DNA from 2 places in the Melissococcus plutonius ATCC 35311 genome. Region 2 is predicted to be linked to the other one. Evidence: a T-box and tRNA genes for the amino acid it is inferred to sense, from the RefSeq annotation. Region 2 holds a T-box; the other holds one or more tRNA genes.
What was found. A T-box is a leader RNA that pairs with one kind of tRNA and senses whether it is charged. The one in region 2 lies ahead of asnS (asparagine--tRNA ligase), so its partner is inferred to be a tRNA-Asn.
Positions count from the first base shown of each region.

Region 1: it encodes a tRNA-Asn, which carries the amino acid that the T-box ahead of asnS (asparagine--tRNA ligase) is inferred to sense. The anticodon was not compared.

Region 1 covers NC_015516.1:591,980-607,298, forward strand. The annotation lists rRNA gene MPTP_RS02475 (23S ribosomal RNA) at 1-2,900, shown strand, start outside; rRNA gene rrf (5S ribosomal RNA) at 2,977-3,092, shown strand; tRNA gene MPTP_RS02485 (tRNA-Asn) at 3,099-3,172, shown strand; gene MPTP_RS02490 (LTA glycolipid anchor biosynthesis glycosyltransferase, IagA/BgsA family) at 3,390-4,400, shown strand; gene MPTP_RS02495 (glycosyltransferase family 4 protein) at 4,453-5,676, shown strand; gene MPTP_RS02500 (NAD(P)-dependent oxidoreductase) at 5,877-6,767, shown strand; gene MPTP_RS02505 (YkuJ family protein) at 6,867-7,097, shown strand; partial or broken gene MPTP_RS02510 (MarR family winged helix-turn-helix transcriptional regulator) at 7,364-7,703, shown strand; gene MPTP_RS02515 (beta-ketoacyl-ACP synthase III) at 7,719-8,693, shown strand; gene MPTP_RS02520 (acyl carrier protein) at 8,742-8,972, shown strand; gene fabD (ACP S-malonyltransferase) at 9,414-10,346, shown strand; gene fabG (3-oxoacyl-[acyl-carrier-protein] reductase) at 10,349-11,086, shown strand; gene fabF (beta-ketoacyl-ACP synthase II) at 11,112-12,350, shown strand; gene accB (acetyl-CoA carboxylase biotin carboxyl carrier protein) at 12,352-12,867, shown strand; gene fabZ (3-hydroxyacyl-ACP dehydratase FabZ) at 12,870-13,292, shown strand; gene MPTP_RS02550 (acetyl-CoA carboxylase biotin carboxylase subunit) at 13,300-14,679, shown strand; gene accD (acetyl-CoA carboxylase, carboxyltransferase subunit beta) at 14,686-15,319, shown strand, end outside.
Region 2 covers NC_015516.1:394,456-409,774, forward strand. The annotation lists gene MPTP_RS01695 (ABC transporter ATP-binding protein) at 1-44, shown strand, start outside; gene MPTP_RS09645 (hypothetical protein) at 41-181, shown strand; gene MPTP_RS01700 (hypothetical protein) at 196-1,713, shown strand; gene MPTP_RS01705 (ROK family transcriptional regulator) at 2,045-3,205, opposite strand; gene xylA (xylose isomerase) at 3,353-4,657, shown strand; gene xylB (xylulokinase) at 4,667-6,160, shown strand; gene MPTP_RS01720 (glycosyltransferase family protein) at 6,963-8,648, opposite strand; gene MPTP_RS10175 (hypothetical protein) at 9,183-9,311, shown strand; T-box leader at 9,607-9,871, shown strand; gene asnS (asparagine--tRNA ligase) at 9,930-11,324, shown strand; partial or broken gene MPTP_RS01730 (Sapep family Mn(2+)-dependent dipeptidase) at 11,971-13,278, shown strand; gene MPTP_RS01735 (N(4)-(beta-N-acetylglucosaminyl)-L-asparaginase) at 13,705-14,658, shown strand; gene MPTP_RS01740 (PTS sugar transporter subunit IIB) at 14,708-15,043, shown strand; partial or broken gene celB (PTS cellobiose transporter subunit IIC) at 15,062-15,319, shown strand, end outside.

The DNA of each region.
Region 1 (15,319 bases), 200 kb from region 2:
AGTGAACAAGGGCGCACGGTGGATGCCTTGGCACTAGGAGCCGATGAAGGACGGGACAAACACCGATATGCTTCGGGGAGCTGTAAGTAAGCAATGAGCCGGAGATTTCCGAATGGGGGAACCCAACATCTGTTATAGGATGTTACGAATAGTGGAATACATAAGCTATTCGAGGAAGACGCAGAGAACTGAAACATCTAAGTACCTGCAGGAAGAGAAAGAAAAATCGATTCCCTGAGTAGCGGCGAGCGAAACGGGAAGAGCCCAAACCAACGAGCATGCTTGTTGGGGTTGTAGGACTCCAGAACGGGAGCAGAAACGACTAATCGAAGGATGTGGAAACATCCACCAAAGAGGGTGAAAGTCCCGTAGGTGAAAGTCGTTTCTCCCCAAGGAGGATCCTGAGTACGGCGGAACACGAGAAATTCCGTCGGAATCCGGGAGGACCATCTCCCAAGGCTAAATACTCCCTAGTGACCGATAGTGAACCAGTACCGTGAGGGAAAGGTGAAAAGCACCCCGGAAGGGGAGTGAAAGAGATCCTGAAACCGTGTGCCTACAACAAGTCAAAGCCCGTTAATGGGTGATGGCGTGCCTTTTGTAGAATGAACCGGCGAGTTACGATTGCTTGCGAGGTTAAGTGGAAGAAACGGAGCCGTAGCGAAAGCGAGTCTGAATAGGGCGAAAGAGTAAGTAGTCGTAGACCCGAAACCATGTGATCTACCCATGTCCAGGTTGAAGGTGCGGTAAAACGCACTGGAGGACCGAACCCACGTACGTTGAAAAGTGCGGGGATGAGGTGTGGGTAGCGGAGAAATTCCAAACGAACTTGGAGATAGCTGGTTCTCTCCGAAATAGCTTTAGGGCTAGCCTCGGCAGAAGAATCATGGAGGTAGAGCACTGTTTGGACGAGGGGTCCTTCTCGGGTTACCGAATCCAGATAAACTCCGAATGCCATGATTTATAGCCGGGAGTCAGACTGCGAGTGATAAGATCCGTAGTCGAAAGGGAAACAGCCCAGACCACCAGCTAAGGTCCCAAAATGTATGTTAAGTGGAAAAGGAGGTGGGGGTGCACAGACAACTAGGATGTTGGCTCAGAAGCAGCCATCATTTAAAGAGTGCGTAATAGCTCACTAGTCGAGTGACCCTGCGCCGAAAATGTACCGGGGCTAAACATACTACCGAAGCTGTGGATCACGAAAGTGATGGTAGGAGAGCGTTCTAAGGGCGAAGAAGGTAGATCGTGAGGACTACTGGAGCGCTTAGAAGTGAGAATGCCGGTATGAGTAGCGAAAGACAGGTGAGAATCCTGTCCACCGAAAGACTAAGGTTTCCTGGGGAAGGCTCGTCCGCCCAGGGTTAGTCGGGACCTAAGCTGAGGCCGACAGGCGTAGGCGATGGACAACAGGTTGATATTCCTGTACCCGTTGGAATTGTTTGAGCAATGGAGGGACACAGGAGGCTAAGGAAAGCATACGATTGGATGGTATGTCCAAGCAATGAGTCTTGAGTAGAGTAAAATGCTTTACTCTGTAAGGATGAGTTGTGATGGGGAGGGAAATATAAGTACCGAAGTTCCTGACGTCACACTGTCAAGAAAAGCTTCTAGTGAGAGACCAACGGCCCGTACCGCAAACCGACACAGGTAGTCGAGGAGAGCATCCTAAGGTGAGCGAGTGAACTTTCGTTAAGGAACTCGGCAAAATGACCCCGTAACTTCGGGAGAAGGGGTGCTGATATTAGTCAGCCGCAGTGAATAGGCCCAAGCGACTGTTTATCAAAAACACAGGTCTCTGCAAAATCGAAAGATGACGTATAGGGGCTGACGCCTGCCCGGTGCTGGAAGGTTAAGAGGAAGGGTTAGCTTCGGCGAAGCTCCGAATTGAAGCCCCAGTAAACGGCGGCCGTAACTATAACGGTCCTAAGGTAGCGAAATTCCTTGTCGGGTAAGTTCCGACCCGCACGAAAGGCGTAACGATTTGGGCACTGTCTCAACGAGAGACTCGGTGAAATTTTAGTACCTGTGAAGATGCAGGTTACCCGCGACAGGACGGAAAGACCCCATGGAGCTTTACTGTAGTTTGATATTGCGTGTTTGTACCACATGTACAGGATAGGTAGGAGCCGAAGAGACCGGGACGCTAGTTTCGGTGGAGGCGCTGGTGGGATACTACCCTTGTGTTATGAACACTCTAACCCGTAGCCTTGAAACAGGCTAGGAGACAGTGTCAGATGGGCAGTTTGACTGGGGCGGTCGCCTCCTAAAAGGTAACGGAGGCGCCCAAAGGTTCCCTCAGAATGGTTGGAAATCATTCGAAGAGTGCAAAGGCAGAAGGGAGCTTGACTGCGAGACAGACAAGTCGAGCAGGGACGAAAGTCGGGCTTAGTGATCCGGTGGTTCCGCATGGAAGGGCCATCGCTCAACGGATAAAAGCTACCCTGGGGATAACAGGCTTATCTCCCCCAAGAGTCCACATCGACGGGGAGGTTTGGCACCTCGATGTCGGCTCGTCGCATCCTGGGGCTGTAGTCGGTCCCAAGGGTTGGGCTGTTCGCCCATTAAAGCGGCACGCGAGCTGGGTTCAGAACGTCGTGAGACAGTTCGGTCCCTATCCGTCGCGGGCGTAGGAAATTTGAGAGGAGCTGTCCTTAGTACGAGAGGACCGGGATGGACTTACCGCTGGTGTACCAGTTGTTCTGCCAAGGGCACAGCTGGGTAGCTATGTAGGGAAGGGATAAACGCTGAAAGCATCTAAGTGTGAAGCCCACCTCAAGATGAGATTTCCCATTTCTTTAAGAAAGTAAGACCCCTGAGAGATGATCAGGTAGATAGGTCAGGAGTGGAAGGCCAGTGATGGTTGGAGCGGACTGATACTAATCGGTCGAGGACTTAACCAAAAAAGGTAGACGGTAGTGATTGACTTCAAATCCAGTTTTGAGTGAGCAACATGTTCATTCAAAGAAGAAAGACCCGTGTGGTGACGATAGCGAGAAGGATGCACCTGTTCCCATGTCGAACACAGAAGTTAAGCTTTTTAGCGCCGATTGTAGTGAAGGGATTCCCTTTGTGAGAGTAGGACGTTGCCACGCAAACATTCCGGCATAGCTCAGTTGGTAGTAGCGCATGACTGTTAATCATGATGTCGTAGGTTCGAGTCCTACTGCCGGAGTTCTTATTTAAGGTAAAAGTCTAATGACTTTTACCTTTTTTTATATAAAAAATCCTTAATAATTAGTTGTGTATTTTTTATTATTTTTTTACTCTTTGTAGGGAAATGTGGCAGTAAGAGTTTATTCTTGTTATAATAGTATATAAATTTAGTTGTTAGGTTTTATTTCATGTCGAAAATTTATACTATAGTATAATGGTCGAAAGGTGGTGCATTTTTGAAAATATTATTATATTTTGAAGGTGAGCGAATTTTAGCGAAATCTGGAATTGGTCGTGCACTTAGTCATCAAAAACGTGCACTTACTGAGGTGGGAATTGAATATACTTTGGATACTAAATGCATAGATTATGATATTTTACATATTAATACTTATGGCATTAAAAGCCATAATATAATTCATAAAGCAAAAAAAATGAATAAAAAAGTAATCTATCATGCACATTCAACAGAAGAAGATTTTAAAAATTCTTTTGTTGGTTCTAACCAGCTTTCTCCTTTAGTAAAAAGATATCTTATTGGCTTGTATTCAAAGGCGGATCATTTGATCACACCTACGCCATATTCTAAGCTATTATTAGAAGATTATAAAATAGAGGTACCTATCACTGCTATTTCAAATGGAATTGATTTACAAAAATTTAAATCATCAAAAGAAAAAGAAAGTAAATTTAAACGCTATTTTAATATTTTAGATGGACAAAAAGTAATAATTTGTGTTGGTTTATATTTTGAGAGAAAGGGAATTGTTGATTTTGTTTATTTAGCGAGACAATTTCCTCACTATCGCTTTATTTGGTTTGGACATGCACCAATATATTCTATTCCAAGCTCTATTCGCAAAATTGTAAAAGAGAACCATCCAAAAAACGTGGAATTTCCAGGATATATTAAGGGTGATATCATCGAAGGAGCCTATTCAGCTGCCGATCTTTTCTTTTTTCCTTCCTATGAGGAAACAGAAGGAATTGTAGTATTGGAAGCACTAGCTAGTCACCAACAAGTATTGGTTCGTGATATCCCTGTTTATCAAGGTTGGCTGGAAAAAAATGTAAATTGTTACATGGGAAAAAATAATGATGAATTTGCTTATTATATGGATGCTTTGGTCAATAAAAAAATACCAGATACAAAACAAAAGGGATATCAGGTTGCTGAATTAAGAAATATAAAATGTATTGGAAATGAGCTAAAAGCTGTTTATGAGCAGGTGCTTTCTAAAAGCTAAATAATTGTTAAGGTATTATCAGCGTACCAAAAATTAAGGGGAGGGAAATATCATGAAAATCGGTTTTTTTACAGATACGTATTTTCCCCAAGTCAGTGGGGTTGCGACCTCAATCAAGACATTAACAGATGAATTAAAAAAAAATGGTCATAAAGTTTATATTTTTACTACAACCGATCCAAATGCCAAGGAACTTGAAGAAGATGTTATTCGAATGCCAAGTGTTCCATTTATTTCTTTTAAAGATCGCCGAATTGTTGTCAGAGGTATGTGGTATGCTTACAATATTTCAAAAGAATTAGAGTTAGATATTATTCATACACATACAGAGTTTGGTGCTGGACTACTTGGAAAATTGGTTGGAAAAAAATTAAGAATTCCAGTCATTCATACTTATCATACCATGTATGAAGATTACTTACATTATATTGCAAAAGGAAAGGTTTTACGACCGATTCATGTAAAATATTTTTCTCGTATATTTGCAAACCATACAACAGGCGTTGTTTGCCCAAGTCAACGAGTGATTGAAAAATTAAAGGAATATGGTGTGACAACGCCTATGCGGGTCATTCCGACTGGTATTCATATTGAAGAATTTATTCGGACAGATATTACTAAAGAAATGTCAGAACAGTTAAGAAAACAATTAAACTTAACCAAAGATGCTATTTTTTTATTGTCACTTAGTAGAATTTCCTATGAAAAAAATATCCAAGCTATTTTTAAAGGCATGCCAAAAATTATTGAAGCTTTTCCACAAATTCAATTAATTGTTGTAGGAAAAGGACCATATATGGATGATCTAAAACAGTTAGCAACAGAGCTTCAAATAACAGAAAACATCAAATTTACAGGAGAAATTCCACATGAAGAAATTGCTATTTACTATAGAACGGCAGATTACTTTGTTAATGCTTCTACTTCGGAATCTCAAGGATTGACGTATTTAGAAGCTATTGCTTCAGGAACTCAATGTGTAGTTGAAGGAAATAGTTATTTAGATATGTTGTTCAATGACAACTCTTTAGGTGTTACATTTGAAACAGATGATGATTTTGCGTCTACATTGATTCACTATATAAATTCTAATATCAAAATGGATAAACATATATGGCAAGATAAATTACATGAAATTTCAGCTGCTCATTTTGGAAAACAAATGTTGAAATTTTATTATGATATGTTGGATTATCATAGACAATTATTAATTGAGAAAAAGAATTCACCTTCAATTGAAAAAATTAAAGTTAAGTTAACTTCATTAAGAAAATAACAAATTCATTCATTAGTATGCAAATTGTATTTTTTAACTTTACATTTTTTTGAGAAAAAATATAAAATGGTGATTTTTACTAAAATTGTCAATAATGAGAAATAGTAACAAAAAATTTCATCATACTATTGATTTACAGTGTTCCTTTTACTACGATTATTTATAAAATTTTGTTTTTTACTTAATAAGGAGAGAATATTATGAAAAAAATTGGTTTTATTGGAACTGGTGTCATGGGAAAAGCAATGGTACACAACTTATTGAAAAACGGATTTTGTGTATATATTTATAATCGAACAAAAAGTAAAACAGATGAATTGGTAAAGGAAGGTGCTATTTGGCAAAATAGTCCTCAAGAGCTTGTTGAAAATAATGAAATTATCTTTACTATGGTTGGATTTCCATCAGATGTGGAAGATGTTTATTTTGGTAAACAGGGAATTTTTAAAGCAAATGTTAAGGGAAAAATATTGGTAGATTTAACAACGAGTACCCCAACCTTAGCTCAAAAAATAGAGCAATTAGCCAAAGAAAAAGGCGGAATGGCTTTAGATGCTCCTGTTTCAGGTGGTGATCTAGGTGCCAAGAAGGCAACTCTTACTATTATGGTTGGTGGTAAACAGCAGGCTTATGATAAAGTTTTACCTATTTTTAAGGTGATTGGAAAATCATTTAACTTGCATGGAACAGCTGGTCAGGGACAACATACAAAAATGGCAAACCAGATTATGATTGCTGGTACAATGACTGGTATGACAGAAACATTAGCTTATGCAAATAAGGCTAATTTGGATTTATACCAAGTAATAAAAACTTTATCTGGCGGTAGCGCAGAGAATTGGTCTTTGAGTAATTATGGACCTAGAATTTTAAAAGAAGATTATACACCAGGTTTTTTTGTTAAACATTTTATTAAGGATTTAAAAATTGCCTTGGATGAGGCTGAAAAAATGTCTCTTTCTTTACCTTCAACAAAACAAGCCTATGAATTATATGAAAAGTTATCTCAAGAGGGATTTGCAAATGATGGGACTCAGGCATTAATTAAACTTTGGTGGCAAAATGGTTCGTCTTCCACTAAAAAAGATTAAAGAAAAGCAAAAAAATTAAGAAAATTTCCGAAAAATCATGCATAAGCTATAATGTTTTGTTACAATGGTACAGAACTAGTTTGTAGAGGGAGGCCATTTATGAAACATTCACAACTTGTTGCGATCATTAAAAGATTGGAAGCAATGACCGAAGCAGAAGATAATGAAATTCAGGTACGTCGTTTTGAACATGATGGTACTGAAAAATGTATGGTCAGTTATGATAGATCAACAAAAACATTTGAATTAACTGAAGCTGATACAGGACAGAGTTATCAATTTGATAATATAGATATAGTTGCAATTGAAATTTATGACCTTATTCAATAGAAGCAAGAAGCTGTGCTAGAATTTTTTCTTTGGACAGCTTTTTGTCTTTTCATTTTTTATTATTACTTAGAAGTAAAAGAATTAATGTACGTAATTTTACTTAATCTTTCTTTTTCATTTTTTTATTGATTAAACGAGTGAATATTTTTAAAACGAGTGAATATTTTTAATAAAAAGCAAAAATTTACTTGCAATCTTTTTTTAGATACGATGTAGTTTGAACATCAAATGTTTTGATAATCAAACTATATGGATGGTGTTCAATAATGCCTCTTGAGTTAGATATGATTAATGATTATTTAGTTCGAGTATTTAATGATATCTTATTCTGAAGTAGCCAAAGAGCTATCTATTACTGTTGGGACATTGACGGTAGCAATTAATAATTTAGTTAAAAAAGGCTATGTAAAACGTATCCGAAGTAAAAATGATCGTCGTGTAGTTAGGTTGGGATTAACAAAACAAGGAAAACTTCTGTTTAGAATTCATCAACATTTCCGTAAAGAAGTGGTCAAAAGTATCCTAAGAAATATGAACCCACCAGAAGAAAGTGCATTATTGGGAGCTTTGAAAAATCTCCATGATTTTTTGCAGGAATATAGGTGAAGGTGAGGATTCTACGTGAAACAGTATACAAAAATAGAGTGTACAAGTCGGTATGTTCCAGACAATATAATAACGAATCAGCAACTAAGTGAGATAATGGATACATCGGATGAATGGATTTATTCAAGAACAGGAATTAAAACACGTCATATCGTTACTGAAGAGAATACTTCTGATTTGTGCATACAAGTTGCAAAGCAATTATTAGAAAAAGCTTCCCTACAAGCAGAAGCAATAGATTTTATTATAGTAGCCACAGTAACACCGGATTATGGCATGCCATCGGTTGCTTGTCAGGTACAGGGAGCTGTTGGTGCAGATTTTGCTTTTGCTTTTGATGTTGGTGCAGCTTGTTCAGGATTTGTTTATGCACTAACATTAGCTGATAAATTAATCCAGAGTGGTGCTTATCATACTGGCATGGTTATTGGTGGTGAAACTTTTTCTAAAATTCTAGATTGGCAAGATCGAAGCACTGCTGTATTGTTTGGTGATGGAGCTGCAGGCGTTTTAGTGAAAGCATCTGATGAAAAATATTTTATAAAAGAAAAATTACAAGCAGATGGTACAAGATATCGTTCATTAACTGCTGGTTATACGAATAATGAGAGTATGTTTTATAAAAACAACAATTACGTATCCGCCCATTTGAAAATGAATGGCCGTGAAATTTTTGATTTTGTTATTACAGACGTTGTTAAAAACATTAAGGATCTCTTAGAAGATGAAGAAATTGATACGATTGATTATTTTCTACTTCATCAAGCAAATGTTCGATTAATTGACAAGGTGGCTCGAAAAACAAAGTTGCCAAGAGAAAAATTCTTAACCAATGTAGCTTCTTATGGTAATACTTCTGCAGCTAGTATTCCTATTTTGTTAGATGAGGCAATTGAAGAGAAGAAAATAAGTTTAGGTACACAACAGAAAGTGATGCTGACAGGTTTTGGTGGTGGATTGACCTATGGGTCAATTCTCTTAACTTTATAATCTGTTCACATAAATTCAAAGAAAAAGACAATTTGGAGGAACAAACTCATGGTATTTGAAAAAATTCGTGATATTATCGTCGAAGAATTAGGAAAAGATCCAGAAGAAGTACAATTAACAACAAATATTCAGGAAGAATTAGATGCAGACAGCTTGGATTTATTCCAAATTATCAATGAAATTGAAGATGCATTTGATGTAAAGATTGATACTGAAGAAGGCATTGAAACAGTACAAGATTTAGTATCTTATGTTGAAAAACAACAAGCTGAAAAATAATCAATTAAATAGTTTAACATAAACGAATAAAAGGCGAGACCAATGCTAAAAATTTCGAAGAATACGTAATGTATGCAAGTTATCTTGCAAAAATACGGAATTGTATAATCGAAGAATCGGTTGGTCTTGCTTTTTTTATGAATAAATTTCTTTCTTTAATTATCTTTTATGCTTTTTTGTAGACTATAAACTCCAATTATTGTTGAATAGGCAGAAAGAATAAATTTAATTTCATTTCAAACATTGAATCAATGATTTTATGTGATAAAATAATTTGTATATAGAATTTATAATAAATTTTGAGGGTAAAATCCTTCACAATACCTTCACAATAATATTTAAAATTAAGATAGGTGGCTAGGATAGTCAAACTAGCTAAATAGAATCAGAATTACTATAGATACCATTTTTATGATATAAAGAGAAAAAGAGGAAATATAAATGAAAACTGCCATTATATTTAGTGGACAAGGTGCTCAATATCCAGGAATGGGAAAAGAGCTTTATCAGAAAGAAGCTATTGTAAAACAAACTTTTGAAGAAGCAAGTGATCAGCTGGGGTATGACATGGCTGAACTTTGTTTTACAGAAAATGAACGATTAAATGAAACAGTGTATACACAACCAGCAATTTTAACAGTCAGTATTGCTTTTTATAGACTGTTAGAGAGTAAAGGAATAATTCAACCTGATGTTGTTGCTGGTTTAAGCTTGGGTGAGTATAGTGCTTTGGTAGCTAGTAATGCCTTGTCATTTACTCAAGCCGTTTCTCTTGTACAAAAGCGTGGTAGATACATGACCGAAGCAGTTCCAAGCGGCACTGGGAAAATGGTAGCGGTAATGAATGCTAAAGCTGCTTTAATAAAGGAATGTTGCCAAAAAGCAAATCATTTAGGCGTTGTTTCACCAGCTAATTACAATACACCTAAACAGGTAGTCATTGGTGGCGAGAAATCCGCAGTTGATGAAGCCGTTAAATTACTTCAAGAAGCTGGAATTAAACGAATGATTCCTTTAAATGTTAGTGGACCTTTTCATACAGCATTATTAAAACCAGCTGCCAAAAATTTAGCAAAAGAATTAGCAAATATTGAATTTCAACCAATGCGTATTCCTGTAATAAGTAATACAACTGCCCAGGTAATGCCTCAAGATAAGATAAAAGAATTATTGGAACTGCAAGTAATGTCAGCTGTGCGTTTTGCAGATAGTATTGAAACAATGAAGACTATGGAAATTACTTCTATTATTGAAGTAGGACCTGGCAAAACATTAACCGGTTTTGTTAAAAAAATAGACAAACAATTAGAAATACAACGAGTTGAAGATATCGATACATTAGAAAAAACGATTACGTTTTTATCAGGGAGGTAACAATGAATTTAGCAGGGAAAAATGTTTTTATTACAGGTAGTACTAGAGGAATTGGACAAGCTATTGCTCAAGCCTTTGCCAAAGCAGGTGCAAATATTGTCTTAAATGGACGTAGCGAGATTACTAGTGATAAAATTGAAGCCATTAAATCCTATGGCGTTCAGTGTATTGGAATTTCTGGAGATATTTCTGATTATGAAAGTGCTGGTAAAATGCTGCAGCAAATGATGGATGAACTTGGTTCTATTGATATTCTAATTAATAATGCTGGAATTACAAAAGATCAATTATTACTTAGAATGTCAGCAGAAGATTTCGATACATGCATTAAGGTTAACTTAAATGGCACATTTAATATGACGCAACATGCGATTAAAAAAATGATGAAACAGCGTAGTGGTTGTATCATTAACATGGCTAGTGTTACTGGATTGATTGGTAATGTGGGACAAGCAAATTATTCAGCAAGTAAAGCAGGCGTTGTCGGATTTACTAAGTCGGTTGCTCGTGAAGTGGCAGCAAGAGGAATCACTTGTAATGCAATTGCTCCTGGCTTTATTGAGACAGAAATGACAGAAGTTTTATCAGATAAGGTAAAAGAACAAATGAAAAACCAAATTCCATTAAAATTGTTTGGACAGGTCCAAGATGTTGCAGATGCTGCTATCTTTTTAGCAAAAAGTCCTTATATTACTGGGCAAGTAATTAACGTAGATGGTGGTTTAGTGATGAACGGTTAAAAAGTTAGAGGAGGGAGCTTCAAAAATGAATCGTGTAGTTATTACGGGTTACGGGGTTGCCTCACCTATTGGTAATGACCCAGCAACATTTTTAAAAAATTTAAAAATAGGAAAAAATGGGATTGGCCCGATCACCAAATTTGATGCGAATGACACTGGTATTACTTTAGCAGGTGAGATTAAAGATTTTCCATATGATAAATATTTTGTAAAAAAAGATTTAAAAAGAATGGATATGTTTTCTTTATATGGCGTTCATGCGGCTTTAGAAGCATTAGAGATGAGTCAACTTGATACAAATGAAATAGATAAAGATCGTTTTGGTGTTATTGTAGGATCAGGAATCGGTGGATTAGAGACCTTACAAAACCAAGTGATTCGCATGCATGATAAAGGTCCTCAGCGAGTAGCTCCTTTATTTGTGCCTATTTCCATTATTAATATGGCTGCCGGTAATATTGCTTTAAGGGTAGGTGCACAGGGTGTTTGTACATCTATTGTTACTGCTTGTGCGACAGCAAATAATTCAATTGGCGAAGCATTTCGTAATATTAAACATGGTTATTCAGATATTATTTTAGCAGGTGGTTCGGAGGCTTCAATTACTGAGATTGGTATCTCTGGTTTCTCAGCCTTAACTGCTTTAAGTAAGTCAACGGATCCTAATAGAGGATCAATTCCATTTGATAAAGAGAGAAATGGTTTTGTAATGGGAGAGGGTTCTGGAATCTTGGTTTTAGAATCTTTAGACCATGCATTAGCTCGTGATGCAAATATTCTAGGAGAAATTGTCGGGTATGGTGCAACATGTGATGCTTACCATATGACTGCACCATTGCCTGATGGTAGTGGCGCATCTAAAGCAATGCGCCTAGCCATTGAAGAAGCAGGAATTGAACCAGATGAGATTGGCTACATTAATGCACACGGAACAGCTACAGTGGCAAATGATCTTGCGGAATCAAAGGCAATTCTATCATTATTTGGAGAAGAGAAAGGAAGAGAAATTCCTGTTAGCAGTACTAAGAGTATGACGGGTCATCTGTTAGGTGGCGCTGGTGGGATTGAAGGGATAGCAACATTAAATGCTCTTCAAGAACAATTTATTCCACCAACAATTAATATTGATCATATAGATGAAGAAATTACAATAAATGTAATAACCAATCAAAGCAAAGACCATACCTTTAATTATGCATTAAGCAATTCATTAGGGTTTGGAGGACATAATGCTGTTATTTGTCTAAAACGCTGGGAGGATTAAAATGGAATTAAATGAAATAAAAGAACTCTTAAATCAGTTCGATCAATCAGATTTAACAGAATTTGATTTAAGAGATCATTCTTTTGAGTTATATATGAATAAAAATACAGATACACGAAAATCACCAACAGAAACTGCTGGAAAAATTGAAGAATACCCATCTGAAACTTCCTTGACAAATAAAAAAATAAAGCAACCGACGGTTGTTGAATCTTCAACAACAAAGACTGCAACTGAAACGGTTACTAAAACTACTCCTATAGCTAAAGAAAATGCAGAAAATATTGTTTCACCAATTGTTGGTGTGGTTTACTTAAAACCAGCACCAGATAAAGAAAATTATAAGCAAGTTGGGGACCCAGTTAAAGCAGGAGAAGTAGTTTGTATTATCGAAGCAATGAAATTAATGAATGAAATCACCGCCCCTGTAGATGGTACAATTGGTGAAATTCTAGTTGAAAATGAAGCGATTGTTGAATTTGGACAACCTTTATTTCAAGTGATAAAGGGAGGATAATTATGTTAAATAGTAAGGAAATTATGGCTATCATTCCACATCGTTATCCATTTTTATTGCTTGATAGTGTTGAGGAAATTATCGATGGAAAAAAAGTGATTGCTAAAAAAAACGTAACAGTTAATGAGCCATTTTTTCAAGGGCACTTTCCAGATGAGCCAGTTATGCCCGGTGTTTTGATTGTTGAAGCACTTGCACAAGCAGGTGCAGTGGCACTTTTATCTAAACCAGATTTCAAGGGGAAAACGGCTTATTTTGGCGGTATTGAAAAAGCAAAATTTAGAAAAAAGGTAGTTCCAGGAGATACTTTAATATTAGAAGTTGAGATAACAAAAATTCGATCTGTTGCTGGACTAGGTAAAGGCATAGCAAAAGTCGATGGTAAAAAGGTAGCGGAAGCAGAATTGACCTTTATGATTGGATAGGTGAGATATGTTTTCAAAAATTTTAATAGCAAATCGTGGTGAAATTGCTGTTCGGGTGATTCGTGCTTGTCATGAGCTTGGCATTCAGACAGTTGCTGTCTATTCAGAAGCAGATAAAGAAGCACTACATACACAACTTGCAGATGAAGCAATTTGTATTGGTTCAGCAAAAGCAGCTGATTCATACCTTAATGTACAAAATATATTAAGCGCGGCCATACTTACAAATGCACAAGCTATTCACCCAGGTTTTGGTTTTTTATCTGAAAATAGCCAGTTTGCTTCTATGTGTGAAGAATGTAATATTACATTTATTGGACCAAAAGCTGAAACGATCGATGCTATGGGCAATAAAACAAATGCAAGACGGTTAATGATAGAAGCAGATGTGCCGGTAACTCCTGGAAGCAAAGGAACCATTCATTCAACTGAAGAAGCACTCAAGGTGGCAAAAGATATTGGATATCCAGTGATGTTAAAAGCAGCTGAGGGAGGTGGAGGCAAGGGTATTCGTCGAATCTATTCAGAAGAAGATCTTATCCAGCATTTTCCAGCTGCACAGCAAGAAGCAAGAGTATCTTTTGATAATGATGATATGTATTTAGAAAAGATCATTTATCCAGCTAGACATATAGAAGTTCAAATTTTAGGGGACAAGTATGGCAATGTCATTCATCTCGGTGAAAGAGATTGTTCTTTACAACGGAATAATCAAAAAGTACTTGAAGAGTCACCTTCACCTATCATCTCTCAGAAAGAGCGAGAAATTTTAGGGAAAACAGCAGTTAAAGCAGCAAAAGCTGTTCACTATGGAAGTACTGGCACGATTGAATTTTTGATGGATACTGATAAAAATTTTTATTTTATGGAAATGAACACACGTATCCAAGTTGAACATCCGGTAACTGAAATGGTTACAGGAGTTGATTTAGTAAAAGAACAAATAAAAATAGCGGCTGGTGAAAAATTATCATATAAACAAAAAGATATTCATTTAACAGGGCATGCTATTGAATGCCGGATTAATGCAGAAAACCCAGCATTTAACTTTGCTCCCTCTCCAGGAACAATTCATAATTTATTTCTTCCAAGTGGCGGTTTAGGTTTAAGGGTAGAAAGTGCTGTTTATTCTGGTTATACTATTCCACCTTATTATGATTCAATGATTGCAAAAATAATCGTTCATGGAAAAGATCGATTAGAAGCCTTAATGAAGATGCAACGAGCATTGAATGAAATTATTACAGAGGGAATTATTACAAATGCTGAATTTCAGTTAGATTTAATCGCTCATCCAGATGTTTTAGCTAGCAATTATACAACAAGTTTTTTACAAGAGACTTTTCTACCCGGCTGGACAGCGGAAAGTACTAGTCAAAAGGAGTAATCGTATATGGCATTGTTTAAAAAGAAAAAGTATATTCGAATTAATCCAGAGCACTCGTCAAAAAAACAAGAATCTCATAAAAAACCGTCTGTTCCAGATAATATGTGGGCTAAATGTCCGAATTGTAAACGAACATTGTATACTAAAAATATAGGTGAAGAAAAAATCTGTCCTCATTGTAGTTATAGTTTTCGTATTGGTGCTTGGGAGAGAATTTCCTTAACTGTTGATGAAGGAAGCTTTGAAGAATGGGATAATGAGGTTATAACAAAAGATCCATTGGAATTTCCTGGATATTTGGATAAAATTCAAAAAATACAAGAAAAAACGGATCTTTCGGAAGCTGTTTTAACTGGAACAGCATTAATTGATGAACAAAAAATAGCTATTGGTGTAATGGATTCAAACTTTATTATGGGAAGTATGGGAACAGTTGTTGGTGAAAAAATAACACGTCTTTTCGAGAAAAGCACAAAAGAAAAATTGCCAGTAATTCTATTTACAGCTTCTGGTGGTGCTAGAATGCAAGAAGGCATTTTCTCACTGATGCAGATGGCAAAAGTTTCAAGTGCCTTACAACGTCACAATCGAGCTGGATTGTTATATATTACAGTATTGACTGATCCAACTACAGGTGGCG
Region 2 (15,319 bases):
TTCGTTATAAAAAGGCTAATCGAGAAAAACAGGTAGCATTATGAAAAACTGGTTATTTAACGTATGGAATGTTGCAAAAATAGAGTTATTACAAAAAATTCGTCAAAAAAATACCTTGGCTATTCTTGTTTTCTTAATGCTGTTTACCTTTTTTGTTTTCCAGATCGAAATTCAACATTAAATTTCTCTATTTCTTTGCGACGTGAGGATATCTTGTCTGCTCGTGGTTTTTATAACTCAGATTGGATAGGAATGTTGATCATCATTTATTTTTCAACAGTTTTATTATTTATTGGTATTTTTTTAATTCGAAAAACAATGAGACGAGAACAACTAGATGGATATGGTATGTTAATGGCGAGTAGTAATGTTAATAAATCGGCATTTTTTGAAGGGAAGCGCTTAGGTAATTTTCTTTATCTAGCAGGGTTAATGCTTATTATTGAATTTTTCGGTATGATTATTCAATTATTGCGAAATGAATCTTCGATGATCACTATTTCATCTTATCTTATTCCCTATCTAATCATCATTCTCCCACTTGTTTATCTATTGAGTACTCTTGAGATTATTTTTGAAGTTATGCCATTGTTGAAAGGGACCTTAGGTAATTTTTTTATTTTTATGGTAGCAATGATTCTAGTTTCTTCTTCGCTAATTAATCTAGAGTATAGTAAAAATAGCAATATTCTTGTCGAAATTTTTGATATTGGTGGTTTTAAGTATTGTTTGAAATTGGTACTTGAATCATTTGTTGCTACTTATGGAGGGAGTATTCCCGGCTTCAATATCTTTGGGATAAGTCCACCTACGAATACTTTTTTTACTTTTCATTTTAAATGGGAACCAGCATTTATCGTGACTCGTGTCATTTTGATTCTATTTACGTTCAGTTTATTATATTTTGTTCAATGGGTAACACCATTAGTCTCTATTTTTTCCATAAAAAATAAACATAAATTAAAGAAAAAAATAGCAAATACAATTGAAACTACCAATTTACAAACTGCTTACCAAACTTGTTCATTACAACCTAAGAAAAAAATAGAAATATCGGTTAAATATGTATCCTCTCTACGTCTCTTTTACTATCAAGCATTGTTAGTTATTCGTGAGAGACCAATCGCTATCTTTATGGTTGCACTTATCTTTATTGCGCAATGGGTTCTTATTCGTACAAAATTTAATGAACAATTATTAATACTGGCGACTATCATTCCTATTTCCATCTGGGCTAAAATGGGTTTTAAAAAAGCAGAAGATTACTTAAAAACAACACTCGCTTATCCAAAGTATTTCAGCTGGCGTCTATTACTGATTGAATGGCTAGTTTGGCTTCTCTATTTTTCAGGGACTATTGTGAAATCACTTATGCTACATAACCTAACAGGAGTTGGTATCGTTAGTATAAGTTCTTTACTTGTTGTGTCATTTGCATATGCAAGTAATAGTATTTTTCATAATGAATTACCTTTTGAGATTTTATTCTTGTTTGTATGGTACATTGATATTTTTCAAAAGGCTAAATTCATTAATCTTTTTAACCCGTACACTCAATCAATGCGTGCACTAATTTTTCTATTGATCGGTTGGATTGGCTTTACTATATTAGGAATTATAAGTAACTATCTAGTCATTAGTAGTACGAAGAATTTTCGATCGATACAATTACCTTGGAAAAATAAATTAAAAAAGAAGAAATTATCTCCATGATGTTATGGATCGTTAGTAGAAATAGAGTAACAAAATTAGTAGATGAAACATAAAGATGATATTAAAGGATCTTTATGTTTCATAAATAGGTGTCTGGTTAAAAGTTAAGTACCTACAAAGAAGTAGTCAACATTAAATTTGTTAATTTTCTATTCCATTATTCTCTATTTTTGATTTTTGGCAGATTTTTTTCAGAGATATTTCTAGCTTTACAATCTATTTACTGAAAATAATCAAAAACTGTTATTAGTCCGCCATCTAAAGTAATTTATTTTCATAAAATAACAGGAAGGTATAAATCGTTTTTCTCTATTTTATTAATCGTTATCTGTTATTTCCAATCTATCAATTTTAATTGTTTAATATTTAAAAATCGCTGGGCAGAGTAAGCTAATGCACCATAAATAGCTGGATTCCAAGTGGTTGCACTATTCATAATAACAACATCTTTAGAAAAACGATTTGTTAATTGTTTCTTAATCAATGCAACCATTTCAGGTAAAGCCTGTGTCAATGAACTATTGAAAATAACAAGTTGTGGTGCATTGATGGCAATAATATTATTAATGCCAATGGCAAGTAATTCAGCATATTTTTCTATTTGACTGACTAGTAAGGCATCATTGTCATGATAGGCTTGAACGAGACGGTCCATATTAAAGTCATGCCATTTTTTCTTTTCTTTTATTTCATCACAAATTATTTTCATTGAACAATATTGTTCAAGACAGCCCTTATTTCCACAAGGACATTGTCTGCCATTAGGAATTAGGATGGTATGCCCAATTTCACCAGCATTTCCTTGGTAGCCAATCGTTAGTTTTCCTTGTTTTACAATTCCCGCGCCAATCCCTCGATGGAGACTAATGGTGACTAAAGATTCATAGTCAGAAGAAAATGTATATTCACCAAGTGCAGATAAATTTGCTTCGTTCTCAAGATAGACAGGAAATTCATACCGATCGTTTAAGCGTTTAGCAAGGTTAATATTTTCCAAATCATAATAAGGTGTAAATCGAATCATCTCTTTAAATACCTGACCATGAATACCAATTGTTAAACCGACAATGCCATGTGGTGTTTGGGGAGCTTGTTTTTCACACTCAGTAATAATTGTATGAATGATTGTTTCCACATTCTTTGCATGAATAGTGCTATTTTTCAATTGTATTCTAGTAATTTCTGTGCCATCAATGTAAGAAAGAAGAGCATCTATATAATTATCTCCTAAATCAATTCCTATTAACAATGCAGTCGTTTGATTAAAAGTAAGTAAAATAGGTTTTCTACCGCCTGATTCAGAAGATTCTCCAATCTTTGTTTCTAAAATAAATTGTTCATCGATTAATTTTTTGACAATGGATGAAACGGAAGCTTTATTTAGGGAGGAAATTTCTGCTAATTTTGCTCGGGAAATTTCTTTATTCTTAATAATATAATTTAAAATGGTTGCTTCATTTTGTTCACGAATTGTATATTTGCTATACACCATAGGTAGACTCCTTTAGAATTGATCATTTATTGATAAATAATTTATTATGAAAGCGTTTGACTTTTATCTTTTTATCAATTATAGTTTATTTATAAGATAGTTTACTGTACTAACTAACTTAAATCAAGTTATTTTGGAGGTTATCCTATGTATTTTCCTGAGGTAAAAAAAGTGACATTTGAAGGTACTACAACAAACAACTCTTTTGCATTTAGACATTATAATCCGGATGAAGTTATTTTAGGTAAATCGATGAAAGAACATCTGCGATTTGCTTTAGCGTATTGGCATACAATGACTCAAGATGGTACCGATCCTTTTGGCGATCCTTCCCATATTCGTACTTGGTTTGGAGAAACACCAATGGAGACAGCTAAAAATCGGGTAGAAGCCTTTTTTGAAATTTTAGAAAAATTAGATGTTGATTATTTTTGTTTTCATGATGTTGATATTGCACCACAAGGAGATTCGTTAGAAGAGTTTTTTAATAATATTGATGAGATAACCGATTTAATCAAAGAAAAAATGGAAAAAACAGGTAAAAAATTACTATGGAATACGGCAAATTTATTTTCGCATCCAAGATTTACCAACGGTGCTGCTTCTTCAAACAATGCAGAAGTATTTGCCATCGCGGCAGCTCAGGTAAAAAAGGGATTAGATATCAATAAAAAATTAAATGGTGAAAATTATGTTTTTTGGGGAGGACGTGAAGGATACGAAACCTTGTTGAATACAGATATGGGATTTGAACAAGACAATATGGCTCGCCTGTTTAAAATGGCGATTCAATATGGTCAAAAAATCAACCATAAACCACAATTTTTAATCGAACCGAAAGCCATGGAACCTTCAAAACACCAATATGATTTTGATGCAGCAACAACCATGGCATTTATTCAAAAATACCAGTTAGAAGAAGACTTCAAATTAAATTTAGAAGCGAATCATGCCACATTAGCTGGCCATACATTTGATCATGAATTGACGGTTGCTCGTACGTATCATGCGTTAGGCTCTATTGATGCAAATCAGGGAGACCCCTTACTTGGTTGGGATACGGATGAATTTCCTACAGATATTTATGAAGCAACGTTTGCGATGTATCAGATTTTGGAAAATGGTGGGATTGCACCATGTGGTCTAAATTTTGATGCTAAGGTGCGTCGTTCCTCATTTGAAATGGAAGATTTGTTATTATCTCACATTGCTGGTATGGATACTTATGCAAGAGGATTAAAAGCAGCAGCAAAATTAATGGAATCAAAATTTTTAGAAAATATAAAACAGGAACGTTACAAGAGTTATCATGAAGGCATAGGACAACGCATTTTAGACAATAAAGAAGATTTGGAAAGTTTAACAACCTATGCACTTCAACACGATCAAGTAAAATTATCGTCTAGTCATATTGAACATGTGAGATCGCTTTTAAATGACTATTTAGTGTAGGTGAAAAAGATGGCGTACGTAATAGGTTTTGATTTAGGTACCAGTAGTTTAAAAGGAATATTAATGAATAAGATGGGTGTAGTGATTGATACACTGTCCTATTCTTATCCAATTCTCATGCCCAAAACGGGATTTAGTGAACAAAATCCTGAAGAATGGATAAATGCTTGTCAACGAATTATAAGGCAGTTAATAGAAAAATATCCTAATTTAAAGCAAGATTTGATGGGAATTAGCTTCTCTGGACAGATGCATAGTTTGGTTGTTTTGAATAAAAACAAAGAAATCTTAAGAAATGCTATATTATGGAATGATGTCAGAACCACTGTACAATGCAAACAAATTCAAGAATTGCTTGGTGATCGCTTAATAGAAATTACCCAAAATAAACCATTAGAGAGATTTACTTTACCAAAACTACTTTGGTTGCAGGAAAATGAACCAATGATTTGGGAACAGGTTCGACATATCATGTTACCTAAAGATTATTTAAGATTTTGGTTAACCGGTCATATTGCTACTGATTATTCAGATGCAGCAGGAACTTTACTGATGGGCCTTAAAGGTAAAGCATGGTCACTGCCTTTATTAGATTTATTTAAGGTCCCTCAAGACTATTTACCGGAAATTAAAAAATCAACCGATATGGCTGGAAAAATGCGTAAGGAACTAAAAGAAGCCTTTGGCTTAACGCATGATATCATGATTTATACAGGTGGGGCTGACAATGCTTGTTCTGCTATTGGTGCTGGGATTTTAAATTCAGAAACGGCAATGGTAAGTATTGGTACTTCTGGTGTTTTCTTATCTTACGAAGCAGAAGCAGAAGTTGAATACAAAGGCACATTGCATCTCTTCAATCATGCTGTTGATGATGCTTTCTATTCGATGGGAGTTACCCTATCAGCGGGTAGGAGTCTAGATTGGTTTAAAAATACTTTTGCTAAGGAAGCCAGCTTTGAAGAATTAACGAGCCAAATAACAGATGTAGAGCCAGGTGCAAATGGTCTATTTTTTACTCCTTATATTGCTGGTGAAAGAACACCCTATGCAGATAGTACAATTCGAGGAAGTTTTATTGGGATTGATGCTTCACATACATTAAAATACTTTACCCGGGCAGCAATGGAAGGAATTACTTTTTCATTAAAAGATTCACAAATGCTCATGCAGACGATTGCGAATAAATCGTTCAAAAAAATTATTTCTACAGGCGGCGGAGCAAGGAATCCCAATTGGTTACACATGCAAGCTGATATTTTTGATTCACCGATCGTATGTCTGAAAACAGAACAGGGACCTGGGTTTGGAGCAGCTATGTTAGCGGCAATTGGTTTAGGTTGGTATCGAAGTATTGAGGAATGTGCCAAGCAGATTGTACATTATACAGAGCCAATATTTCCTAATCCAAAAAATGTTTCTATTTATACACCAATTTATGAACATTATCGAGCAATTTATCCAGCAATTCACTCCCTTTCCTCCTATCAAAAAATTAAGTAAAAATAATACCAATAATAAACAACAAAGATAATGATATCTTCTCAATAAAATAAAATGCAATGTTATAGATATTGTAAAAATAGTCAAATATTAGAGTACGTCTGAGAACAACTGAGTTATGTAGAGTACTTTGGTAGAAATGGTTAAAGTCAATCATCATGAAACAGAACAGATATGAATAACCAACGGGATGATTAAAATTTATGGAGTAAAAGAACTTCGAGAATAGATTGCTTCAAAACAGAATTTTTACACTATTCCTTCATAGGAAAATAGCTTAACTCCTTGGAAAATGGATTAGTATTTATATAAAGAAACGACATCATATGGAGTGCTTCTTCGATCAGATTAAGCACTTTTGTCATGTAGCTACTCGTTATGATAAACTTGCTACGTCTTTTTTTGCATTTGTTTATATCTTGCTATCTTTAGATTCACTCAATAGCAAGTTTCTAGATACACACCAATAATATTTGTAGAGAATAAATGGTAGTTTTATTGAAATGAAGTTCATTTTTACATTTTGCTACTTATTTGAAATAGATTTCAGAAATCTATGATAGATAGTAGATTTTTAGCTTAAACTAAAATTTCAACCCAACTATATAGAAAGCGTAAATTTTCTATATAGTTGGGTTGAACCAATTTATTTCTTATTTTTTAATAAAATTAAAAATCATATATAAAACTTCTTAAAGCCAGATAAAATCAGAAATTGAATACTCTCTAATTTATGAAAAAAGATAAATTAAATATTAATTTATTTAAAACTATATAAAAAATAGATTCATTAATCTGCTGTTTAGATAGTGTTAACTTGATAATTATCTTCTGACACATTTGTAACAGTCTCTATATTTTTAGCATTCATTATTCTGCTTACTAAATATCGTATAAATAAAAATAAAAGGGTTCCTACACTTAACAACAAAGCTAGGATCATTGTTGTTGGATAAGTAGATGAAATCTCAACAATTGTTATTCCTTTCTTTCCTTTAATTGATACTAAGCCGTCATCATTTTCCATTCTAGTTTTTTGACCATTTACTTTTGTGACTGTTCCCCAATAATTGAAAACAGGTAACGTAATTTTTTGTGCTTCCGATTCTTCTACTGTATAGACTATTTTTGCACCATAGGCTTTATGGGAGGCATTTTTCCATTTATTTCCAACTTTCACTTCATGTTTTTCTAAATGCCCTGCATGATTCATCGCATCTAGTGGGACATAATCATGGGTTCCTCCAATCCGTGAAGTAGTATAATGTGTAACAGCCTCTTTTGTCATAATCAAGCGACCTGGATATGATTGGATTCTGTGCGAATAATTTACTTTTGTTGCCATGGTCATTGTAAAAAGGAGAATGAAAATGCCTACAATGCTTCCTATCCGTTTTTTCTTAGTTGTTTCCCATTTCAAAAATGCTATGACTAAAATTAATGACCCAAAAAGTATTTGAAAACCTAAGATTCTCCAAGGAAATTGAATCAATTGAATGGGTGTTTTTTGTAAAAGTTGCCATGGAAAAAGATTAGTTGATAAAAACCAAGTGATTACTGCACAAAAATAAATGATTTTTTCTTTTTTACCAAATTTTTTAAAAAAGAAAAGCGGAAGAATTAATGAAGCCACTCCAATAATTCCCATGGTAAATGTTATCAGATCATTGTTTATTGCACCAATCAAACTGTCAGAGAAGTTCAATGCCCTATCTTGCAGGATTGGCTGAAAAGGACGCTTTATTTTTTGATGTCGAACTTGCTGTAGCATTGGATACCAAAAATACATTGTTAGGAGAATCGTCCATCCAACGGCTTTTGCCAGCCTTAGAATCAAGTTGAAAATTTCTTCTTTATTTTTTCGCTTAGAAAATATAGAACCAATAAAGAGTAATCCAATAACAATAACACTCATGAGCGTGGAAATAACGTGGGTATAAAAGAGCAAACTCATACTGATGGCTAAAGGAATTACACAGTTCTTCTTTTCAAAAATAAGAGCATACGTGTAATATAGGACAACTGGCATAATCGTTAGAGCAATTGATTCTGCAATGGCTGAACGTTGATAGATATCGATTAGACGATAACCATAAAAGGTATACAGACAACTGAATAAGAATGCTGCATCTACCCGTTTAAAAAACTTTTGACCGTAATAATAGGTTACTAAAATTGTACAAACATTCAGTATCCAAACATATAGAACATAACTTAAAATCAAATTATTTGTCATCCAGTAAAAGATCACGGCTGGAAAAAGTGTTAGGTAGGGATAAAAAAAGTTTACGCCACCACCATAACTGTTAAATGTAGTAAAATTGATTGGACCAGAAAATACAGAGGACAATCCTTTTATTCTAGAAAAATGAAAGGGTAGATCCCCTGTTATCAAGATTTGTTGTGTATTTCTAAAAAATAAAAAGGAAAAAACGCTAGCAATAACTACCAGCAGCACAAATAAGGTTATTTCTCTATTTTTTTTCAAGATATTCTCATTTCACCTTTCATAAATAATTTTATATAACATAACTAATTTATTAAATGGGTTTGTAACGATTTCAGTTTTTATTTATCTTTTCATATGAAGAAACCTGTTTGATAGGTTTTTTCTATTTAATAATAATCTTTATACTCTTTCACACATTCAGTATTTTTATCCCTGGAATAATTAACCAAATATGACTGTTTTCAAAATATATGTTTTACTACATAAATAAAATTCCTAAACTATTCCTATCTCTCTACCGACAAATGTATTACAACATTGATTTATCCTCCCTGTGTAAATTGTTTGTTTATTTTTTGTTAATAATCTTAATTGTATCAAAGAATCGTTGTGTTTGTCATTTAAATTTTTAAATTATTGATACTAGAGTGTATCTAAAAATTTGCTATTGAATTAATCTGAAAATAGCAGTGATATGAATAAATGAAGAAAGGGACGTAGCAAGTTTATTATAAAGGGTAGCTACATGACAGAAGTGCTTAATCTTATTGAAGAGATACACTACAAAATATCATGATTTATATAAATATAAATGTAAATGCCAATCCCAATCCACTTTCTAAGGAGTTAAGCTATTTTTCTTTGAAAGAGTATAGAATTCAATTAGATGATTCAGTGATTCAGGGATATGAAGTCTTATAATAAATGAAAACTTGATAAGATAAGAAGATCTGGAATTATTCACTTTTACTTGATTAATGAAAGATGATTCTTTATTTTTAATAAATTTGACGATCAATTCTTGGTTGATTAGAGTTTATTCATTTTATGAATAAAATTAATTTATTAAAAAATCTAAAATGATCATAATAGAGTTGATTTAGTAATTATTTTATATTGATAACTCGTTATTTTTTGCTTGTTATTTTAGTAAACATTGAAAAATAATTGTCAAGTCACTATTTTTATGGTAAATTTAATTAAAATAATAGATAGTTGAAAGACAATGAAAAGGGTAAGTATTAAGCAGTTTGAACTATCAGCGAGTTAAGGGCAGTGAAAGCTTAGCAGACAAATGTTTAAGAAAAACACCTTGGAGTCTCGAACTGAAATGATCGATTAAGCCAGTAAAAATTTGATCAAAGTAGGTATAGACGTAACCAATACGTTAAAATTGGTGAGTATAATTGTACTCAATAAAGTCGGCTTTTTCATTAAAGCAAGATAGGTGGTACCACGGAAGATAACCTTTCGTCCTTTTTAGTAGGGATGAGAGGCTTTTTTATATTATTTTTTAAATTATAACTGGAGGGTTAAGATATGCATACGGTAAGAATAAAAGACTTATATGAAAATCTTCATCTTTTTGATAACCAAGAAGTTGAAATCAATGGCTGGATTCGAACAGTCAGAGGATCAAAGAAGTTTGGTTTTATCGAATTAAATGATGGTTCATTTTTGAAAAATGTTCAGATTGTATTGGATCGTTCTGTGATAGGAAATTATGATGAAGTAGTTAAACTACCGATCAGTTCAACCATTAAAATAGTTGGAATAGTGGTTTCTACGCCAGATGCCAAGCAAGCATTTGAAATTCAGGCGCAACGTGTAATTTTGGAAGGGACTTCCAATTCGGAATATCCTTTACAAAAGAAAAAGCATTCTTATGAATATTTACGAACGATTGCACATCTACGTCCAAGAACCAGCACTTATTATTCCGTGTTTCGTATTCGTTCACTCGTTTCTTATGCCATTCATCGTTTTTTCCAAGAAAGAGACTTTGTCTACGTACATACTCCTTTAATTACAAGTAGCGATAGTGAGGGAGCTGGAGAAATGTTTCGAGTTACGACGCTTGATTTAAATAATCTTCCAAAAACTGAGACGGGAGAAGTAGATAATAGTGAAGACTTTTTCAGAAGACAAACGAATTTGACAGTCAGTGGACAATTGCCAGCAGAGGCATTCGCATTAGCTTTTGGAAATACGTACACTTTTGGTCCAACCTTTAGAGCAGAAAATTCTCATACCGCTCGACATGCTTCTGAATTTTGGATGATCGAACCAGAAATGGCATTCGCTGATTTAACAGATAGTATGGATATTGCTGAAGCATTACTTCATTATGTCATTGAATATGTATTAGAAAAAGCACCAGAAGAATTAGAATTTTTAACACAAAACATTGACCAAGGATTACTGACACGTTTGAGAGAAACAGCGAAAACTAGTTTTGCACGAGTTACCTATTCTGAAGCGATTGAATTATTGCAAAAAAGTAATCATACTTTTGATTATCCTGTTACTTGGGGAATCGATTTACAAACTGAGCATGAACGCTATATCTGTGAAGAAATTTTTGATCGTCCAGTCTTTATTACAGATTATCCAGAGAAAATTAAAGCATTTTATATGCGTCAAAATGAAGACAAAGAGACAGTTGCTGCTATGGATTTGTTGGTTCCAAGAATTGGGGAATTGATTGGTGGTAGTCAACGTGAAGAGAGAAAAGATGTACTGGCTACCCGCATGGCAGAATTTGGCTTAACTGTTGATGATTATGAATGGTATCTAGAGTTACGTGAATATGGTGAAACGGTTCATTCAGGATTTGGTATTGGGTTTGAACGTCTAATTATGTACGTAACAGGTATGGAAAATATCAGAGATGTTATTTCTTTCCCAAGAACACCTGGGAATGCTGATTTTTAAAAATTGATTTTTAAATGATATTATGTGATAAATGGCCTATTTATTCAGGTATTTAATCATTTTTTAATCAGCTGTATTCATTAAGTAGAGATAAAGAAATAAGATACAAAGATATGGAAAATAATTTTTCCATATCTTTGTTAATGTATAAGGATAGATAATTTTACTATATAAATTTACTAAATACATGTATAAAAAATGATTAAATTTTTTAGCCAGTGTAACAATTTTCGGGGAGATAAATAATCGATTCTATAGATAGAAAACACTTAAATGTTTTATTATTTATTTAAATTCAAAAGTAAGCGGTTTAAAAAAGATAATAAAATTTTCTTTTTCTAGGTATTAATAAATAATGTATAGCTATTTTTCATATTTCAATCAGATATAAATAAAAATCTAGTTTAAGAGAACTTCACATTATAAAATTATTCATTTTATTTAGATAATTTATAGAGTTAAACAGTTAGTATAACTATTTTTTTAACTACCTAAGTATAGATGAAAGAGAGTAATATAATTAGGTTATAGCATGCCAAATAACGAAATAATGCTAAAAAGAAATTCAAACCTTGTTATATTTTAAAATTAACAGTATATAGAGCTAATGATTTATTTAATGGTCATATTATATAGGAGGACATTTATGAAAAATATAGATATCAAAAAAATAATTGAGGAAAATAAAGAAACATTTTATCATGACCTAGCAAAAATTATCGAAATTCCTAGTGTTAAAAGTGAAGCAAAAATGAATGCACCCTTTGGTGTAAAAACAAAAGAAGCATTAGAAGAAGTTATGAAATTAGCTAAATCTTATGGATTTGAAACAAAGATAGTGAAATATGCTATGGGATATGCACAATGGGGAAATGAAGGTGAGTATATAGGTGTGGTGGGACATTTAGACGTAGTACCAGCTGGAAGCGATTGGTCCTTTCCACCCTTTGCATTGAGTAAGGCATCTGATCGACTATATGGACGGGGAATTTTAGACAATAAGGGACCTATCATGGCTTGTTTATTCGGAATGAAACTTTTGAAAGATCAAGGAATAAAGTTAAAACGAACGATTCGTATTATTTTTGGGACAGACGAAGAAAGTGGGAGTACAGATATTCCAATGTATTTGAGTGAAGAGCAACCTCCCTTATTTGGTTTTACACCTGGTTGTAAATATCCAGTAGTTTATGGTGAAAGAGGTATTGTAAATTATAAAATTACAACAACATTGCCAGCTTCAGAATTAGCACACTTAGGCGAAATTTTAGGAGATCAAGCAATGGATCATGTACCGGATCTGCTGGAAACAACGGTGAATGGACATTTAATTAACGTAATTGGAAAGCGATCGCCAACTAATGCACCGGAAATGGGTATCAATGCAATTACATTACTTGCTAAAAAATTATATAAAGAAGACTTAGTTTCTGGTCAGTTAAGGCATTATTTTGGTTGGTTGAATACTCATTTAACTGATAAACATTATGGTGAAGGGTTGGGTCTTAATTTTTCAGATAAAGAAAGCGGTTCACTTATTTTAACTCCCTATAAATTGACAAAAGAAGAAAGTCAAATTTCTCTAGAAATAGCTATTCGATATCCAATATCAGTTACAGAAGCTGAAATTACCAATATACTAAAAAAACAATTACTACAAACAAGCAATCTAACAATTGTTCGACAAATTAAAAGCCATCATTTTCCTAAAGAAGATAAACATGTTCAACTTTTATCTAAGGTATATGAAGCAGTTACCCAGAAAGAAGGTACGCCGGTTACAACTACTGGTGCCACCTATGCTTGATTTATGCCAAATCTAGTGGCTTTTGGTCCTTCGTTTCCAGGCCAAAAAGGTATTGCTCATAATAAAGATGAATATATGGATGAAATAGATTTACTAAAAAATATGGAAATTTATATGCATGCGTTAATCGAATTAGGACAAAACTAATTTTATGTCTGTTCAATTTTAAAGAAATAAGTAGAAATTAAAAAGAAGAATTACCTATCTTTTTAAAAATCTATTTTAAAAAATGGTATTCAATAGTTCACTCAATTGGTTTTTGATTATTTTGCTAAATAAAGAAGATTTATCAAACATAATGAATGATATGTCATTAAAATTTTTATGTCTAAATCATTTGTTTTTGCTAAATCACTATTTTAATAGATTGAGTTTATCAATAAGAAAAAGTTATTTTTTTTGAGATTTATTTCTCTATATTTGTTAATAGTTATCAAATAAAATGAATTTATTTGTATATATTGTAAAAATAGATAGAAAATTTGAATATTCTATTTTTGATAAATATATAATAGTATATACTATATGTAGTAATTTTATAGAAACAAACAAGAGGAAAAGAAAGGAGAAAAAATGGTTTTTGGTACGATTGCTACATGGCGGATGGCTCATGAAGGAGTGATTGAGGCACTTCGCTTATTAGAACAAGGAGAAAAAGCAGGAAATGCTTTAGAAGTATTAATTAAGACTGTTGAAGATTATCCATTTTATAAATCGGTTGGTTATGGAGGATTGCCAAACGTTGAAGGAATTCTTGAAATGGATGCAGCTTATATGGATGGAAATACTTTTAAGATAGGTGCTGTAGCTAGCATTACAGATGTAAAAAATCCGATTTCTGTCGCAAGGCAACTAAGTGAAGAAAAATTCAACAGTTTTCGTGTTGGACAAGGCGCTACTAGATATGCTATGTTAAATGGTTTTGAAAGAAAAAATATGCTGACTGAAAGAGCACATAAAATTTGGGAAAAACGATTGAGAGAAATCCATGAGAATCATCTAAATCCCTATGATGGACATGATACAGTGGGAGCAGTTACGCTTGATAAAATGGGAACAATGGCAGTTGGGACATCAAGTTCAGGCTTGTTTATGAAAGAACCTGGGCGTGTTGGTGATTCACCATTATCAGGATCAGGATTTTATGTAGATAGTGCAATTGGTGGCGCTGCAGCAACTGGATTAGGGGAAGATTTGATGAAGGGATGTTTGGCTTATGAGATTGTTCGTTTGATGGGAGAGGGTAGACGACCACAAGAAGCTTGTGATTCTGCAGTCTACTCGTTTCATGACAAATTAACGAAACGCTATGGTAAGGCAGGTGCTTTTTCATTGATTGCCATGAATAGTCAAGGCGAGTGGGGAGTTGCTACGAATGTTGAATTTACCTTCAGTGTGGGGACCGATCAAACAGCCTCACAAATTTTTATTGCAAATGGCTTGTCCGATCATAAAACAAAAATACAACCGATTACAAAACAATGGTTGGATGCTTATGAACAAAGAATTAAAGCACCAATAGACTGATTAACTGTAATTAAAATTGAAAGAAGTAATGAGATAAAGGAGATAAAAAATGGAAAATAAAAAAGTTTACTTATTTTGTGATGCAGGCATGTCAACAAGCATCATGGTTAATAAAATGATGGAAGTGGTTAAAGAACATCAAATGCCTTTAGAAATTAACGCTTTTCCCATTGCACAAGCACAAGAAATGGTTGATAGAGAAAAACCAGTAGCGATTTTGTTAGGTCCACAAGTGCGTTTTTTGTTAGAAAAAACCAAAGAGCAATTTAAACAGCAAAACATACCAGTAGCTGCTATTGAACCAGAAACTTATGGCATGATGGATGGTGAAAAAGCAGTGAAAGAGACACTTAAACTAATTAAACAACATAAAAACAAGAAATAATTGGAGGAAAGAAACATCATGCAAAAGTTCTTAAATTGGTTGGAAAAAAACTTAAAACCATTAGCAAAAATCATTGGTGAAAACAACTATTTAGTTGCAATTCGAGATGGCTTTTTACTGACAACACCTTTACTTATTGTTGGTTCATTATTTTTATTAATTGCGAACTTTCCTTTGCCGAATTGGAATACCTGGATGACAAGTATTTTTGGCGAGCATTGGGCAGAGGTGATGGCAGTGCCAGCAAGTGCTAGTTTTGACGTGATGGCAATTTTG